One region of the Micromonospora sp. WMMD812 genome, then DNA from elsewhere that is predicted to be linked to it. Evidence: riboswitches for the same ligand, from Rfam matches in the RefSeq annotation. Region 1 holds a riboswitch; each other region holds the start of a gene.
The links. A riboswitch is a leader RNA that binds a small molecule or an ion and turns the genes downstream of it on or off. The one in region 1 is predicted to bind cobalamin.
Positions count from the first base shown of each region.

Region 2: it holds a riboswitch for cobalamin, as region 1 does, so the genes downstream of both, O7603_RS32890 (CbtB domain-containing protein) here and O7603_RS32205 (ribonucleoside-diphosphate reductase subunit alpha) in region 1, are expected to answer to the same signal.
Region 3: it holds a riboswitch for cobalamin, as region 1 does, so the genes downstream of both, cobN (cobaltochelatase subunit CobN) here and O7603_RS32205 (ribonucleoside-diphosphate reductase subunit alpha) in region 1, are expected to answer to the same signal.

Region 1 is NZ_CP114904.1:6,989,152-6,993,424, reverse strand. Features, by position in the region: gene aceB (malate synthase A) at 1-242, shown strand, start outside; cobalamin riboswitch at 421-642, shown strand; partial or broken gene O7603_RS32210 (hypothetical protein) at 890-1,243, shown strand; cobalamin riboswitch at 1,408-1,621, shown strand; gene O7603_RS32205 (ribonucleoside-diphosphate reductase subunit alpha) at 1,756-4,146, shown strand; gene O7603_RS32200 (ribonucleotide-diphosphate reductase subunit beta) at 4,200-4,273, shown strand, end outside.
Region 2 is NZ_CP114904.1:7,114,035-7,118,307, reverse strand. Features, by position in the region: gene O7603_RS32905 (NUDIX hydrolase) at 1-359, opposite strand, end outside; gene O7603_RS32900 (hypothetical protein) at 496-1,608, shown strand; gene O7603_RS32895 (histidine phosphatase family protein) at 1,666-2,235, opposite strand; cobalamin riboswitch at 2,324-2,466, shown strand; gene O7603_RS32890 (CbtB domain-containing protein) at 2,498-2,716, shown strand; gene O7603_RS32885 (CbtA family protein) at 2,734-3,492, shown strand; gene O7603_RS32880 (iron ABC transporter permease) at 3,907-4,273, shown strand, end outside.
Region 3 is NZ_CP114904.1:458,410-462,682, reverse strand. Features, by position in the region: gene cobN (cobaltochelatase subunit CobN) at 1-1,737, opposite strand, end outside; cobalamin riboswitch at 2,026-2,155, opposite strand; gene O7603_RS02025 (MBL fold metallo-hydrolase) at 2,336-3,061, shown strand; gene O7603_RS02020 (hypothetical protein) at 3,126-3,461, opposite strand; gene O7603_RS02015 (hypothetical protein) at 3,569-4,273, shown strand, end outside.

The DNA of each region.
Region 1 (4,273 bases):
ATCACGGCACTCCGCTGGCCGACGGCGGGCGTGTCACCGACGACCTGGTTCGGTCGATCCTCGCGGAGGAGCTTGCCGCCCTGGCCGCGGAGCGCGACGGCAGCGACCGGGACCGCGCCGAGCAGGCCGCGCGGATCGTCGAGGACACCGCGCTCGGCGAGAACCTACCGGCGTTCTTCACCACCGCCGCGTACGCCCGGCATCTCGGTCCGGACCGGATACCCGCCATGCCGGTCGGCTGACAGAGGACGTCACCGTGCCGGAGCCGGGGACCTCGGGTCCTCCCGGCTCCGGCCGGGGCGTGCCCGTCGGAGTCCCGAGGCCAAGAGGGCACCGCGCGGACGGTGAACGGGTGGCAGGAGGATCGGCGCCGCGCCAGCCGGCGGCCTGGTGCGTCGACCCGCCGTGGATCGTGGCTCCAGGATGGGAGCCGGTGTTGGTTCGCGCGGGCCCGATCGGCCCGGGCGTCGTAAGAGGGAACCCGGTGTGAATCCGGGACTGCCCCGCAGCGGTGAGTGGGAACGACCGCCGTCACACGCACTGGACGCCACGCCGGGTCCGGGAAGCGACGGCCACTAGGAGACCGGATTCGTCCGGTGGCGCCCGCGAGTCCGAAGACCTGCCCACGCCGCGTGTGCAGTCGCATGCGCGCCGACGGCCTCGCGGGAGGGCCCAGGGCGAGGCGGGTGCATCTCCGGCCCTGCCTCCACCTTCCCGAGCCGGGATCGCCGAACCGGGAAGGAATTGCACGGCACATGACGTCCTCGACCACTCCGGGCTATGGATTCGCCGACGCGTGGCACTCCGCGGCAAGTGTGGACCCGGACGACGCCCGGCCGGCGGATGACGAGGACGTGATGCGGGAACTCGCCTCGTACATCGGCCCATCTCCTACGTCGCGGGTGCCCCGGTGCTGGAAAACCTGCATCGGTTCGCCATCTTCACGCTCTTGACCTCAACCGCGGGATGGGACACCGGCCGCGCCATCACCAACACCGTGGCGATCCTCGTGGTCGGTCCGGCCGTCCTGGCCACGCTGCGACGGGCCTCGCGGAAGGCCTCGTACGGGATCGCGGCGACGTTCTCCAGTCCCAGGCCGCGCGGTCACGAGCGATCGCCTGCCGCCAGCCGGCCAATGCCGGTCGAGCGCGAGCCGTCCCAGGTCGAGGCGGAACGCCTACGGGGCGCCGGCTCCTTCGAGGAAGGGACCGCCCCGACAAGTCCCGCGACATCAGATGCGTGAGGCGGCTCACGGGCCGTCTGGCGCCGAGAGCAAGCATCAAACGGCGGCGGTGACGAACGGTCGAGCGGTGGTTGCGCGCTCACCTGAGGCGAGATCTGCGTGACCCTCCGCTGCGACACGCCGACACAGCATCTGGTGTTGCGGAGTCTTCGCCGCGCCCATATATGGTGTCACTTGCAGCTGGTTCGGCTACCGGTCGGTGGTAGTCGAGGCAAGAGGGAACCCGGTGTGAATCCGGGACTGCCCCGCAGCGGTGAGTGGGAACGACCGCCGTCACACAGCACTGGACCGCGAGGTCTGGGAAGCGACGGCCAGTAGGCGACAGGTGTCCTGTCACGCCCACGAGTCCGAAGACCTGCCAGCGCGCCGCACGCGTCGCGTGCGGCGGTCGAAGGCCGCGTGGGACGGCCGACGCCATCAGCCAGCCAGTCATGGCGGGCGCGCCGTCAGGCGACCAGTGGCGTTCCTCCTGCGCGATCGTCGACCTCGTGGACAGGCGTGAGGAGGGGGACATGACGGCGACGCAGGAAAAGGCCGCAGCCGACCAGGCAGTGCCGGAGCAGCGTCGGCATGTGATGCGGGTCCGTAAGCGCAACGGCCACACCGAGCCGGTGGACGTCAACAAGATCGTCAAGGCGGTGGAACGGTGGGTCGCCGACCTTGACGAGGTGGACCCGCTACGGGTTGCCACGAAGACGATCAGCGGGCTGTACGACGGGGCGACCACGGCCGAACTGGACAAGCTGTCGATCCAGACGGCGGCGGAGCTGATCGGCGAGGAGCCGCAGTATTCGAAGTTGGCGGCGCGGCTGCTGGCCGCGTTCGTGGACAAGGAGGTCCGTGGGCAGGGTGTGGCGAGCTTCAGCCAGTCCATCGCGTACGCCCATGGCCTGGGATTGATCGGGGACGAGACCGCGACGTTCGTGGCGCGTAACGCGCGAAAGCTCGACGACGCCGTGGACCCGGACGGGGATCTGCGGTTCGAGTACTTCGGCCTGCGGACGGTCGCGGATCGGTACCTGTTGCGGCATCCGGAGTCGCGGTTGGTGGTCGAGACGCCGCAGTACTGGCTGTTGCGGGTCGCCTGTGGGCTGTCGCAGACGCCGGGCGAGGCGATCGGGTTCTACCGTCTGATGTCCAGCCTGGCGTATCTGCCGAGTTCGCCCACGTTGTTCAACTCCGGGACCCGGCACACCCAGATGTCGTCGTGCTTCCTGGTGGACTCTCCGCGCGACGAACTCGACTCGATCTACGAGCGGTACCACCAGGTCGCCAAGCTGTCGAAGTTCTCGGGAGGGATCGGCATCTCGTGGTCGCGCGTGCGGTCCCGGGGTGCGCTGATCCGCGGCACGAATGGCAAGTCGAACGGCATCGTGCCGTTTCTCAAGACGCTCGACGCCGGGGTGGCCGCGGTCAACCAGGGTGGCCGGCGCAAGGGCGCGGCCTGCGTCTACCTCGAGCCTTGGCACCCGGACATCGAGGAGTTCCTGGAGCTGCGGGACAACACCGGTGAGGAGTCCCGTCGTACGCACAATCTCAATCTGGCGAACTGGATCCCGGACGAGTTCATGCGGCGGGTCGAGGCGGACGGGGACTGGTCGTTGATCGACCCGTCCGACGCGCCCGAGCTGCCCGACCTGTTCGGCGAGGCGTTCGACGAGGCGTACCGGGCGGCAGAGAAGAAGTCCGTCCGGACCGTCAAGGCCCGGGATCTGTACGGGCGGATGATGCGGACTCTCGCGCAGACCGGCAACGGGTGGATGACGTTCAAGGACGCCTCGAACCGGCTGTCCAACCAGACCGGCCTGCCCGGCAACACCATCCACCTGTCCAACCTCTGCACCGAGATCCTCGAGGTGAACAGCGACGCGGAGACCGCCGTGTGCAATCTCGGCTCGGTCAACCTCGGCGCCCATGTCACCGCCGAGGGCGTCGACTGGGAGAAGCTGCGGGCGACGGTCCGTACCGCGGTGGTCTTCCTCGACCGGGTGATCGACATCAACTACTACCCGTCGGATCAGGCGGCGGTGTCGAACCCCCGCTGGCGTCCGGTCGGGCTCGGGTTGATGGGCCTGCAGGACGCGTTCTTCACGCTGCGGCTGCCGTTCGACTCTGCCGGAGCCAGGGAGCTGTCCACCCGGGTGCAGGAGGAGATCTTCCTGACGGCGCTGGAGACGTCGGCCGCGCTCGCCGAGCAGTTCGGCGTGCACCCCGCGTACACCGAGACCCGCGCCGCGAAGGGCGAGCTCCACCCGGACCTGTGGGGTGTCGAGCCCACCCAGCTCGACCGGTGGGCGGCGCTACGGTCGACGATCGCCGCGCACGGCCTGCGGAACTCCCTGCTGGTCGCGATCGCTCCGACCGCCACGATCGCCTCGATCGCCGGCTGCTACGAGTGCATCGAGCCGCAGGTATCCAATCTGTTCAAGCGCGAGACCATGTCCGGTGAGTTCCTCCAGATCAACACGTATCTGGTCCGTGAGCTGAAGGCGCGGGAGCTCTGGACGGCGCCGATCCGCGAACAGATCAAGCGCGCCGAGGGCTCGGTCCAGGGAATCGTCGACCTGCCAGCCGACGTGCGGGACCTGTTCCGTACCGCGTGGGAACTACCGCAGCGGGCCCTGATCGACCTGGCCGCCGCCCGCGCCCCGTTCATCGACCAGTCGCAGTCGCTGAACCTGTTCATGAGCGCGCCGACCATCGGCAAGCTCTCCTCGATGTACCTGTACGCCTGGAAGTCCGGGCTCAAGACCACCTACTACCTGCGGTCGCGTCCCGCGACCCGCATCCAGCAGGCGACCGTCGCCGTCACCCCGGCGCTCAAGCCGATCGTCGCCATGAGTGACGACGAGGCGCTGGCCTGCTCCCTGGAGAACCCGGAAAGCTGCGAGGCCTGCCAGTGACCACCATTCCCGAAACCCGCATCAGCACCAGTACCAGCGCCGGCGAGCGGCACATGCTGCTCGACCCCGGCATGGACCTGACCCTGCGGCCCATGCGCTACCCCCACTTCTTCGACCGGTTCAAGGA
Region 2 (4,273 bases), 120 kb from region 1:
AGCGAGAGGAACGCGCACTCGCGTACCTCGCCGTTGGCCAGCCGGATTGCGACGTCGTCGGGCACCTGGCCGCAGTCGAAGAGGAAGTAGACCATCGGTTCCGCCCGGTACCGGTGGGTCGGCAGCCAGTCGACGACGAGCAGCCGAGCGGGCACGACACGCACACCGATCTCTTCGGCCACCTCCCGGGCACAGGCTTGCTCGGGAGTCTCACCAGCTTCGACGTCGCCGCCCGGCGGCACCCAGTCCGGCCGGTAGGTTGGCTGGGTCAGCAGAATCCGGCCCTGCTGGTCGGCGATGAGCGCGTCGGCCACCACGGTCACCGGGGTTATGGAGCTGACGCCTGCGGGGCGCGTCAAACCGGACCCTCCGAAATCTCGGCCATGAACCAGGCGGGCACCGGCCGGGCGATCTCCCTCGACATCAGGGACAGCGTCATCCGTTCCGCGCGGCATTGCCCAGATAAAGCGACGATTGTTCACATAGCCTGACTATATGCACATGGCCGAACCGGATCCGGAGCGGGCCGACGACGAGCGGAAGCGTGTCGAGAACGCGGTCCGCCCGCGCCGCGAGCCGCCTGCGATGGTGCCGTTGCGGCATGCGATCACCAGCGCCATCGGTCCACTGCTCGTCGCGCTGATCATCGGGAGCGGGTTCATCGCCGCCTACGTCGGCGCCCTGCACGACCCCAAGCCGAAGGACGTTCCGGTCGGCGTGATCCGCGGCGACCAGCCCGCGGAGAACCTCCTGGCCGCTGTCCGGACGCAGGGCCGGCAGCTCAAGGCGACCGAGTACGACGACCGCACCGCCGCCGAGCGGGCGCTCGACCGGCGCGAGATCTACGCGGTGCTGGCCAGCGCGAGCGACCCACCCGGACTGACCCTGACCATCGCCAGCGCCGCCGGGCCCCCGGCCACCGAGTTGATCAAACGGATTCTGACGGTCGCGACCCAACGCGCGCAGGTGCCGCTCACAGTGACCGACGCCGCACCTGTCGACGACGACGACCCACGCGGGGTGGTGCCGTTCTACATGGCCATCGGCCTGGTCATCGGCGGCTACTTCGGCGGCATCGCCCTCAATCTGACGTTGGGCACGGTGCCCCGCAACGTGGCCCGGGCGGGTCTGCGGATCAGCGGCCTCGCCCTGCACGCCGCCCTGCTCGGGCTCGCCGGTGCGCTCCTCGCCGGCCCCGGTCTGGGAGTCTGGGACCGGCACCTGGTCAGCCTCTTCGGCGCCGGGGCGCTCCTGGCCTTCGCCGCCGCGCTCTTCGCGGCCGCCGTGCAGAGCTGGCTCGCGCGGCTCGGCACCGGGTTGATCATCTTGTTGCTGGTGGTGCTGGGTAATCCCGGCTCCGGCGGCATCTACCCGCCCGAGTTCCTGCCCGGGTTCTTCCGGAGCGTCCACCTGTGGGACATCCCAGGGCTGGGCTCCGATCTGATCAAGTCGGTGATCTACTTTCCGGAAGCGGCCTTCTGGCCGGCGGCCAAGCTCGCCATCTGGTGCGTCGCCAGCATGATCGTGCTCTTCGCCGCCACCGTGGTCCTCGGTCGGCCGCGCGCCCGCGCCGCGCACGCCCGCGCCGACCGGACCGAACCGGGGTGATCCGCCACGGGCGGATCCGGTGGACCGCGGCGCCTCCGGGAGCGGCTTCCGGCTTGGTCAGGTCAACGGGCCGGCCGTCGTACGCAGCGTCCACCTGGCGGGACCACCACGAAGGACGGTCGCGGTGAGCGGGGCTATGTCGATCCGCCAGAACGACGCGGGCGTGGCGTGGATCGCGGTCACGATGCAGGCGCGGATCACCATCGGATGGGTGACGGCGATGATTGTGCGCGCCGCGTCGGGCAGCGCCCGCAGCCAACCCGCGGTCCGGTCCAGCAGGTCGCGCAGGCACTCGCCGCCGTGTGGCGCGGCAGCCGGGTCGGTCAGCCATGCGGCGATCGCGTCCGGCTCGCCCGCCGCGACCTCGTCGAGGGTACGGCCGGCCCAGGTGCCGAGGTCGCCGTCGCGCAGGTCCTCGTCGACGGTTGGCGTGAGCCCGAGCGCGGTGGCGGTCTGCACGCACCGTCGTGCCGGCCCGCAGCGCACCTCGTCGGCGCGGGGCAGCGCGCCGACGAGGGCGGTCGCGGCGGCCAACCCGTGCGCGTCGAGTGGCTCGTCCCGTGGAAAGGCGGCGGCGCGGGTGGCCGTGGTCGGTGCGTGGCTGACGAGGATCAGGCGACTGCTCATGCTGCCAACCTCCGACTCGTCGGTGTCGTCCGACAGGTTGCGACCATCACCGCTGCGGACGACGGCTCACCCGTTGACACCGCTCGCCGGCGTCCGTACCGTCCGGGGCACCAGCGTGACGGTCGGAGGAAGCCGGTGAAATCCCGGCACGGTCGCGCCACTGTAACCGGGCCTTGCGGGCGGAGCCCCACAAGGCCGGGAGTCAGACCCTCCCCGTCACGGCACCCACTATGGGACGCGTGATCCCGAGGAGGTCCATGTCATGGCAGACGTGTCGCTGCCCACCCCCACCGCCGTGCCGCTACCGGCCGCCGTGCCGCTGCGCCAGATCCTGCCCTGGGCGCTCTTCGGCACTCTGCTCGCGGCCGTGCTGCTCTACTTCGTCGGCGTCGAGCAGGGCGTCCTCTCCGTGTTCGCCGGCGAGACGGTGCACGAGTTCGTGCACGACGGACGCCACCTGCTCGGCTTCCCCTGCCACTGAGCCCGGCCGGAGACCTCATGCTGTCCGCACGCTCGCTCCTCGTCCGCGGCATGCTCGTCGGGCTCGCCGCCGGCGCCGCCGCCTTCCTCTTCGCCACCGCCTTCGGTGAGGGCCCGGTCGGCCAGGCCATCGACTTCGAAGCCGCCCACGCCGCCTCGCACGCCGGACACGCCGAGGCCGGCGAACCCGAACTGGTGAGCCGCACCGTACAAAGCACGGTCGGCCTCGCCACCGCCACCGTGGTGTACGGGGTCGCGCTCGGCGGCCTGTTCGCGCTCGCCTTCGCCGTCGCGTACGGCCGGATCGGCCGCTTCACCGCACGCGCGACCGCCGCGCTGGTCGCCCTCGGCGGCTTCGTGACCGTCGCGTTCGTGCCCTTTCTCAAGTATCCGGCCAACCCGCCGGCCACCGGCAATCCGGACACCCTCGGACAACGGACCGGCCTGTACTTCCTCATGATCGTCATCGCGGTCGCCGCCGGCCTGCTGGCCGTCTCCTTCGGACGCTGGCTGCACCCTCGACTCGGCGGATGGAACGCCACCATCCTGGCCGCCGTCGCGTTCGCCGTCGTCATCGCGATCGTCCACATCGCCCTGCCCACGATCAGCGAGGTGCCTGACGGGTTCCCCGCCCTGGTGCTCTGGAACTTCCGGCTCGCCTCACTCGGCACCCAACTCGTCACCTGGGCCACGCTCGGCCTGCTCTTCGGCGCGCTCGTCGACCGGCACGTCCACGCACGCGCGGTGCCGACCTCAGCGCCGGCGCTCTCGGCATGAGCCGAGGTCTGGCGCTCTCGGCGTGAGCCGAGGTCTGGCGCCCTCCGGCGACGCGCCGATCACGGACATCAGGTAGTCGGGTTCCGCGTCGCCCCCGTCGGTGGAGCCACCGCCGAGGCCCTTGGTCGCGGCGGTGGTCACCGGACGCGCGCTCGCGCGAAGGCCGACGACCGCCGCGTTGCCCGGGACCCACCACGACGTGCCAATCCGCCCGGACACGCGGCGGAGTTGCCGCCCTCCCCACCAGAGTGCGGCGGCGGCTGGGCGGACGAGCGCCCGGATCGGACCCCAGCTCGAACGCCGGGCATCTCGGATGTGAACAGGGGCGCATCGGCTTCCTCGAGCCTTGATCTTGCTGCTAGCTTGTTGCCAATATTGTGCAGAAGCAATAGTGGTGCAGCTAGGAGTGCGGCGATGACCACCAGCCTGCTGACGGAGCAGGATGACCCGCTCGGTGTCGCGGCGCAGCGACGCCGCACCGGGACATGGCTGCTCGTGCTGACGGTCGGGCTGGTCCTGACCGGGGTGGTCGCGGTCGGGTCCGGTGCCATCGGGATCCCTCCGGTGACCGTGGCGCGGATCATCGGGCACCAGCTGTTCGGGTTTCCCGGTGACGTGACCTGGACGCTGCCGCAGGAAGCCATCGTCTGGCAGGTCCGGCTGCCCCGGGTGCTGCTCGGCATGCTCGTGGGCGCCGGACTGGCGGTGTGCGGGGTGGCCCTGCAGGCCATGGTGCGCAACGTGCTGGCCGACCCCTATCTGCTCGGCATCAACTCCGGGG
Region 3 (4,273 bases), 600 kb from region 1:
CGTCTCGGCGCGGGCCATCGGCGGCACCAGGTGGTCGACGACCACGGCGTGCGCGCGCCGCTTGGCCTGGGTGCCCTCGCCGGGGTCGTTGACGATGAACGGGTAGACCAGCGGCAGGTCGCCGAGGACGGCGTCCGGGGCGCAGTCGGCGGCGAGCCCGAGGCCCTTGCCGGGCAGCCACTCCAGGGTGCCGTGCTTGCCGAGGTGCACGACGGCGTCCGCGCCGAAGCCGCCGTCGGCCGGGGGCGCGGCGAGCCACCGGTACGCGGCCAGGTAGTGGTGGCTCGGCGGCAGGTCCGGGTCGTGGTAGATGGCGATCGGGTTCTCGCCGAAGCCGCGGGGCGGCTGGATGAGCAGCACCACATTGCCGAAGCGCAGCCCGGCGAGCACGACGTCGCCGCCGTCGGTGTAGAGCGCGCCGGGCGGCTCGCCCCAGTGGGCGCGCATCCGTTCCCGCAGCTCGCCGGGGATCTGGTCGAACCAGCGCCGGTAGACCTCGCCGGGCACCCGGGCCTCGGCGGCGGCGAGCTGCTCCGGGGTGAGCCATTCGACGTCGTGGCCGCCGGCGGCGATGAGCGCGTGGATCAGCGCGTCCCCGTCGTCGGGCGGCGGCGCGTCGCCGAGGTGGTAGCCGGCCTCGGCGAGCTGGGCGAGCAGCCGCACCGCGGAGGCGGGGGTGTCCAGGCCGACCGCGTTGCCGACCCGGGAGTGCTTGGTCGGGTACGAGCTGAGCACGACGGCGAGGCGCTTGTCGGCGTTCGGCAGCCGGCGCAGCCGGCTCTGGCGGACGGCGATGCCGGCGACCCGGGCGGCGCGTTCGGGGTCGGCGGCGTACACCGACAGGCCGTCGGGGTCGATCCGCTTGAACGAGAACGGCACGGTGATGATCCGGCCGTCGAACTCGGGAACGGCCACCTGCATGGCCGCGTCCAGTGGGGACAGCCCGGCGTCCGAGGCGGCCCACTGGTCGCGGGTGCTGGTCAGGCAGAGCGCCTGGATAACCGGTACGTCCAGCGCGGCGAGCGCGCCGACGTCCCAGGCGTCCTCGTCGCCGCCGCCCGACGCGTCGGCGGCGACGGTGCCGCCGGCGGCGAGCACGGTGACGAGCAGGGTGTCGCAGCGGGCGAGCAGGTCGTACGGGCCGTCGCCGGCGGTCAGCCCGCGCAGCGAGCCGCAGTAGACGGGCAGCGGGTTGCCGCCGGCCGCCTCGACCGCGTCGGCGAGGGTGTCGACGAACCCGGTGTTCCCGGCGAGCGCGTGCGCCCGGTAGAAGACGATCCCCACCGTGGGGCGGTCCGGGTGCGCCGGGCGGTCGCCGTGGACACCGTGGGTCGGGGTGGGCGCCGGCGGCGCGAAGCCCTCACCGGTGAGCAGCACCGTGTCGGAGAGGAACCGGGCCAGCTCGGCCAGGTTGGCGGGGCCGCCCTCGACCAGGTACGCGAGCGCCTGGGTGGCCACCCCGGACGGCACGGTGGACGCCGCCATCAGCTCCGCGTCCGGCACCGACTCGCCGCCGAGCACGACCGTGGGCACGCCGGAGGCGAGCACCGCGGCGAGCCCGTCCGGCCACGCCGGGGGGCCGCCGAGCAGCCGTACGACGGCGAGGTCGACGCCGTCGAGCAGCGCGGGCACGGAGTCGGCGTCGACGCGGGCCGGGTTGGCCAGCCGGTAGTCGGCGCCGCTGGCGCGGGCGGCCAGCAGGTCGGTGTCGGCGGTGGAGAGCAGCAGGGTGCGCACGGACAGCTCCGGAGAGTGACGCCCGGATCGCCGCGTGGGCGGCCGGGCGGGCGGGTGGGCGCGGGGTCAGCGACCGCGTCGGGCCGCCGGCGGGGTCGTCGGCCACGGGCCGACGCCGACGGGCGGCGCGGGGCGTACGTCAGTGGCCGGCGCGGCCGGATGCGAGGCCGACGTCTCCGCCGGAGGTGAATGCGGGCCGGTCACGGCGATCGCCGGCGGCGCTGCGGACGCGGTGCGTCATCGGGTCCTCCTCGGGTGTCCACGCCCTGGGGTACGTCCCGACGGCCGAAGTATCCTGGCTCCCGGATCGACGCTCACCCCCGGCCTTCCAACCGCGCACGCACGGCCGTGGCTCACGAGGGGGGATCGCTCCCCGGTGACAGTGGCGGGACCGCGCCGGAATCGCACCGGCTTCCTTCACTGCCGTCAGGCCGCGAATGCTGCCACACCCGTCCGACGCCGGTCAACGCCGCCCCCGCTGGTCACCGTCGCCCAAACCATCGATTGATGACGATGTCGGAGTGGAACGCCCGGTGTGGACGGTGGCCGGGCATAGGATCGGGCCGGCACGAGCGACCGGCTCGGATCGACGGGGAGGATGACGGCCATCATCGCCATGCGGTTCCACCATCTCGCCGGTCGCGTCTGGCTCTGCCCGGGCGATCCGGACCCGGAGGCCGTCCAGGCCGGCGTCGCCGTCGTGGCCGACGAACGCGGCAGTGTGCTGATCGACGCGGGGCAGAGCCCGGCGCACGCCCGCGAGATCCGCGCCGCCCTGGACGCCGCCGGGCTGCCGCCGCCGCGCTGGCTGGTCTACACCCACCACCACTGGGACCACGTCTGGGGCGCCTGCGCCTGGCCCGGCGTGGAGATCGTGGGACACGTCACGGGTGGCGAGTTGCTGCGGGCCGAGGCGGCCCGGCCGTGGAGCCACCGTTACCTACGCGAGCAGGTCCGCGCCAATCCGCGGCTCGCCCCGAGCTTCCGGGCCCGGGCGTTCGCGGTGGACTCCTGGGACGACTTCGCGGTGCTGCCGCCCACCCGCACCTTCACCGACGAGGAGGAGCTGCCGGTCGGCGTACGGCTGCGGCACGTCGGCGGCGCGCACGCGCCGGACTCGACAGTGGTGCTGGTGCCGGACTCCGGCGTCATGCTCCTCGGCGACTGCTACTACCCGCCACCCGCGCACCTGCGCGAGCCCGCGGACGGCCTCGACGTCGCGCTGCTCCGCCGGCTGCTCGACGAGGACTACCGGTGGTACGTGTCGAGCCACGGCGACGCGATGACCCTGGAGCAGGCCCGGGCGGAGATCGACGGCGCCTGAGCCGGCACGCCGGCGCCCATCCCGGGTCGCGCGTCATCCGGCGGCCGGCGGGGCGCGGGACCGGTCAGCGCATCCGGCGCTCCGGGTGGGCCCGGTTCCAGGCGCGCATCCGCTCGGGGTAGCCGGTGCGGGCGGCCTCGTACAGCGGGACGGCGCGGCGGCGGGCGATGTCGGCCGCCGCCCGCGGCGAGCCGGTGCGCCGACGGATCCATTCGCCGTCGTGGGCGATCGCCACCACCGTGGTGTCGGTCGCCGTGGTCTCCGGCTCCAGGTAGAACTCCACACCCTGCCGGCTGGTGACGAACGCCTCCAGCGCGGCGAGGTCCTCCCGGGTCGCCTCCCGGTCGAGCTTCGTCGGTGCCCCGTGGGCGGCGCGTGACCGCCGGTTGAACCAGCCCATGCCCCCTCCTCTCCTCGGTGCTCCTCCAGTGCAGCACCGTTTCCTGTCAATCCGCTGCGAGCCGGATGGGAGCGACCTGACCCCGGCGACCTCGGTAGGGTCGGGCCGTGGCCGGAGTGACGGTGGCGGTGCGGGCGGCCGCCGACAACGCTCAGTGGTGCGGCAGCGTGTGCGCCAGCCACGGCCTGGCCGGGCGGACCGACGCGGACGCCTGGTCGGTGCCGCGCCGCTCGCCGCCCTGGTACCCGGACGCCGTCACGCTGCGGCCCGGGGTCCGCGCCGCCGTCCTGCTGAACCGCATCGACGACGGCCCGGGCGCGTCGGTGAAGGACAGCTTCGCCGACCTCGACCTCGCACCGTACGGCTTCCGCGTGCTCTTCGCCGCCGACTGGATCCACCGGCCACCCGCCGACCCGCCGGCGCTGGGCGAGCCTGCCGCCGACGCGCCCGCCGCTCGCCGGCCCGGGACCGGGCGGTCCGCCGCTCAGCGGCCCGGCGCCGTGCCGCTGACTCCGGTGACCAGCCCGGACCGGTTGGCCGCCTGGGCGGCCGCGCACGGCGGCGGCGCGCTGTTCCGCCCGGAGTTGCTGGCCGACCCCCGGGTGACCGTGCTGGCCCGGTACGCGCCCGACGGGTCGGTCGCCGGCGGCGCCGTGCTCCACCGCAGCGGCCCGGCGACCGGGGTCTCCAACGTCTTCGCCGTCGGCGACGGCGTGGCGGAGATCTGGGCCGGGATCTGCGCGACCCGACCCGGGGCGCCGCTGGTCGGCTACGAGTCCGGGCCAGACCTCGATCCGGCGCTACGGGTCGGC